Regions from separate parts of the Brevibacillus sp. FSL K6-0770 genome, predicted to be linked through region 2. Evidence: riboswitches for the same ligand, from Rfam matches in the RefSeq annotation. Region 2 holds a riboswitch; the other holds the start of a gene.
What was found. Region 2 has a riboswitch for glycine ahead of NST23_RS07335 (amino acid permease). Riboswitches for the same ligand answer to the same signal wherever they lie in the genome.

Region 1: linked by a shared signal. The riboswitch ahead of gcvT (glycine cleavage system aminomethyltransferase GcvT) and the one ahead of NST23_RS07335 (amino acid permease) in region 2 are both predicted to bind glycine.

Annotation. Positions count from the first base shown of each region.
Region 1 covers NZ_JBBOBQ010000001.1:2,326,838-2,329,241, reverse strand. Annotated here, with positions in the region: gene gcvT (glycine cleavage system aminomethyltransferase GcvT) at 1-1,059, opposite strand, end outside; glycine riboswitch at 1,151-1,267, opposite strand; glycine riboswitch at 1,268-1,364, opposite strand; gene NST23_RS11375 (DEAD/DEAH box helicase) at 1,585-2,404, shown strand, end outside.
Region 2 covers NZ_JBBOBQ010000001.1:1,477,822-1,480,225, reverse strand. Annotated here, with positions in the region: gene NST23_RS07340 (iron-containing alcohol dehydrogenase) at 1-323, opposite strand, end outside; glycine riboswitch at 729-828, shown strand; glycine riboswitch at 832-890, shown strand; gene NST23_RS07335 (amino acid permease) at 1,229-2,404, shown strand, end outside.

The DNA.
Region 1 (2,404 bases), 850 kb from region 2:
TTTCAGTCGTTTTCCGCGAATTTCCACTTCAACCTCTGTGCCAATCGCCGTGTGCTCGCTTTTGACCAGGGCCAGACCAACGTTTTTCTTCAAGGTCGGGGATTGTGTCCCTGTGGTCACTTCTCCTACCAGCTCTTCTCCGACATAGACCGGATAGTGCGTGCGCGGAATGCCGCGATCGATCATCTCGATCCCTACCAGCTTGCGAGGCGCGCCGTTTTCTTTTTGCGCTTTCAACACCTCTTGGCCGATGAACGGCACTGCTTTATCTACCTTCACCGCGAAGCCGATACCCGCTTCGATCGGTGTAATGTCCTTGCTCAGTTCCTGACCGTACAGTGGCAGCTTGGCTTCAAAGCGCAGCGTGTCACGCGCCCCCAGTCCGCAAGCAACCAGACCGTCTTCTTTGCCTGCTTCAAGCAGGGCGTCCCACAGCTCTGCCGCACGATCCGCAGCCAGGTAAATCTCGAAGCCATCTTCGCCCGTGTAGCCTGTACGGGATACCAATGCCGGAATACCGCTAACCTCTACATCGCGCTCAAAACGGAAAAAGCCGATTTGGGACAGATCCGTTTGGGTCAGCTTTTGCAAAATCGATTCAGCCAAAGGCCCCTGGATCGCAATCTGCGCCGTTTGCGGCGAGATATTTTCGATCGTGACGCCCGGAATCAGGTGCTCCTGCAGCCATGCATAGTCTTTGTCAATATTGCCAGCGTTGATGACAAGCAGGTAATGGTCGTCTGCGTATTTGTAAACGAGCAAATCGTCGACCGTACCGCCGTCCGGGTAGCAAAGCACGCTGTATTGAGCTTGTCCCACTGCCAGCTTGGAAACGTCGTTGGTTGTCACGCGCTGCAAGTATTCGAGCGCGCTCTCGCCTTTTACGTCCACCTCTCCCATGTGGGATACATCAAACAAACCTGCTTTCGTGCGAACAGCTTCATGCTCCTGACCAATGCTGGAAAACTGTACAGGCAGCTCCCAACCGCCGAAGTCGATTGTTTTGGCGCCGTATTTTGCATAGGAATCAAACAGTGGCGTTCTTTTCAGATTGGACATGTGTGGCACCTCCTAAAGGCAGATAGTCGGCATTTTTCCCCATGAAAAAACAGAGGCGAAAAAACGGGTACACCAAAAGAAAGGTGCCCATTTCTCCTCCTCTGTCCTTGGTACCTGAGAGTTACCTTGCCAATCAAGCTCGGCGGGGATCACCGGGCTTGCAAGTTTCCCCTTTGGTGGCTCGACATGCGAGCTCTCTCCAGAGTTGCGTCCAGTAGAGGTTCTTTTGCCTGAGAGATTCACCGTTACCGGCTTGCTCCTTCGGCGCTGCAGTGGTTCACGCAGTCTCTCCCTGCTACTATCATTCGCGTTGGTTAGATGGTCATACATAAGTTTTTGCTATGATTTCCATACTAATGAACGAACTTCCTCTATATCCTACCATGAGAGTCGACAGTTGAAAATATGCAAATTAACAGTCAGATCAAGAAATACTTAACAAAGTGATGAACATTACCCATAATGTTAAGTTTTTTATTAAAACGCATGAAAGTTATGGCAGAGCTGTGTAAAGGAGTAACGTATATGCCGAATGTTCCTGTTTCATTTGACACGAGCTGGATATCGCCGCTGACCGAGCGGCTGCACGAAGATGGTCCATGGGACAAGTGGGAGCTGTTCAAGCTGGCGCTGGAAGCAGAAGAAGCGATGGCGGTTCGCGAGTTCGATTCTTTGCAATGCCTGAACTACTTGCCGCTGCTCTCGCCTTTTCCCCATCAGCTCCAGACGGCGGAACGCGTGCTGAATGACATGCGCGGCCGCGCGATTCTCGCGGATGAAGTCGGATTGGGCAAGACCATCGAGGCAGGGTTGATCATGAAAGAATACATGGTCAGAGGCTTGGCGAAAAAAATTCTCGTCCTCGTTCCCGCCTCTCTCGTCATTCAGTGGACAAAAGAACTGCAACAAAAATTCGGCATTCCTGCCGTCGCGCAAAAAAAAGAGTACATGTGGCGTCAGCACGAAGTCGTCGTCGCTTCCATCGACACGGCCAAACGCGACCCGCATCGCCGCCATGTGCTCGATATCGACTACGACATGCTCATTATCGACGAAGCGCACAAGCTCAAAAACAAGCGAACCCGAAACTATCAATTCGTGAAGGAAATTCGCAAAAAATACTGTTTGCTGCTCACCGCCACCCCTATCCAGAACGAGATGGACGAGCTGTACAACCTGATCAATTTGCTCAAACCGGGGCATCTGGGCCACTCGACGTCGTTTTCCACCAATTACGTCGAGGGAAAGCGCCAATCGAAAAACAGCGAAAAATTGCGCGAAGAAATCGAAAAGGTCATGATTCGCAACAAGCGAAGCGACGGCGGCATCCAGTTCACCAGCCGCC
Region 2 (2,404 bases):
GCCATGACCGCAGCCGCTTTCGCAATGTCGATCGCGCTTCCTCCGCCGACCGCAATCAGCCCGTCGTAGCTTCCTGCGCGAATCATGCTGACACACAGGTCGACGATTTCGATTTCCGGCTCCGGATTGACGTCCGGGAAGATGCCTGCCTTCATCGGCAAAAGCTCCTCGACTTGTGCCACCACCCCGGCCTGAATCAAAATATGGTCGGTGACGATCAGCGGACGCTGCACCCCCAGCCGGGCGACTTCCTCTGCAAGCAATGTCAGCGAATCGCGGCCTGTGACCAGCTTGTTCGCAGCAGCAAATGTAGAAATGTTCATGTTGTCACTCTCTCCCTTCTCTGTGCTGCCACTTAAAAGCAAATCCCGTGCCAAAGCCTTAAAATTCGCTGCACCCAACCTCGTTTGCTCCCGGCGAAATGGTAGATTTCCGCTCGCAAAACCACCTTTTCTCACATGTTCGTCACATTTTTCGCTCTCGCTTTGCCCGGAACAAAAAGCAACCGTTTTCATCCGATCACCGATCATGTTTCAAATCAAAATACATCATATTGATTTGCTTTCGAATCAAATTGTTGTTGATTCTTGCCATCTCCCTTGTTTGTTGGACTTCAATCGGTCAAAAATGTTTTATGCTTAAAATAGTCTGTCAATTGGCAATTTTCGTTTGACAAGCTATTTGGAATAATTTACTATCAAAAGAACGCATGCGAATATCTATCGCGGATGAATATTGCGGGAGAGACTAAACTTACCGTTTAGCACCGAAGGAGCAAATCCTGACCCCCAGGACAAATCTCTCAGGTAAAAGGACCGCAATGGGACGCATCTCTGGAGAGAGCCATTGGCCACCAAAGGAGTTAAACACTCTCAGGTAAAAGGACAGAGGAAAATAGGAACCAGCCTATTTTTCCCGTTCCTTTTTTTATTGGCGAAAAATAGGATTGCTGCTAGAAATCGCTGCGCTTTCAGGGGAACAGCCACATCCCCACTCGGGCAAACAAGGAGGGAGCAACCGGAAGCAAACAGCAAAAAATAAGGACTCACTGAAAAATGTAAGCGTTTTTTTCGTTGGAAGTAACTTAATGATGTATTTATTCTGTACAGCTATGTTACTATGAGAATTATAAAGAACCATAAACTTTTGCGAAGAAAAAGTCGTCGAGCAAGTAGTTGTCTTTCCAAGTAACTGTGCAGAATCAGACAGAGAGAAAGAGGGGGATCACATGGAACAACAAAAATTGGCGAGAGGTCTGAAAAACAGACACGTTCAACTCATCGCAATCGGTGGAGCCATTGGTACCGGACTATTTCTGGGTGCGGGAAAATCCATTCACCTCGCCGGGCCATCCATTTTGTTTGCGTACCTGATTACTGGGATTATTTGCTTTTTGATCATGCGCTCGCTCGGTGAACTTCTCCTGAGCAACCTGAACTACCATTCCTTCGTCGACTTCGTAAAAGACTACCTCGGAAACATGGCTGCGTTCGTCACAGGCTGGACGTATTGGTTTTGCTGGATTTCGATTGCCATGGCCGATTTGACGGCTGTCGGCTTGTACACACAGTATTGGTTTCCGGGAGTGCCGCAATGGATGCCGGGGTTGATTGCCCTCGTAATTTTACTTTTCATGAACCTGGCAACCGTGAAGCTGTTCGGAGAAATGGAGTTTTGGTTCGCGCTGGTAAAAGTCATCGCGATTCTCGCCTTGATCGTCGTCGGTATCGTCATGATCGTCAAAGGCTTCTCCACCAACTCCGGCGCTTCCAGCTTCACGAACTTGTGGAGCCATGGCGGGATGTTCCCGAACGGAATCAACGGCTTCTTACTTTCGTTCCAGATGGTCGTCTTCGCGTTCGTCGGCATTGAGCTGGTCGGACTGACTGCCGGAGAGACAGAAAATCCTGAGCGCGTCATTCCAAAAGCGATCAACAACATTCCGATCCGCGTCTTGCTGTTCTACGTCGGTGCGCTGATCGTGATTATGAGCATCTACCCATGGAGTGCGATCGTTCCGACAGAAAGCCCGTTCGTGCAAGTGTTTGCCGCAATCGGAATTGCTGCCGCTGCGGGAATCGTCAACTTTGTCGTACTGACCTCCGCCGCTTCGGCATGTAACAGCGCCGTCTTCAGTACAAGCCGAATGGTCTACTCTTTGGGCAGAGAACAAAACGCGCCTGCGGCCATGACCAAGCTCACGACTCGCCAAGTTCCTGCCAATGCCCTGTTCTTCTCTACCGTCGTCATTCTCATCGCCGTTGTATTGAACTACATCATGCCAGAAGGCGTCTTCACGCTGATCACGAGTGTCTCGACGGTTTGCTTCCTGTTCATCTGGGGCATTACGGTCATTTGCCACCTGAAATACCGCAAGACAAGACCAGAGCTGGCAGCGCAAAAC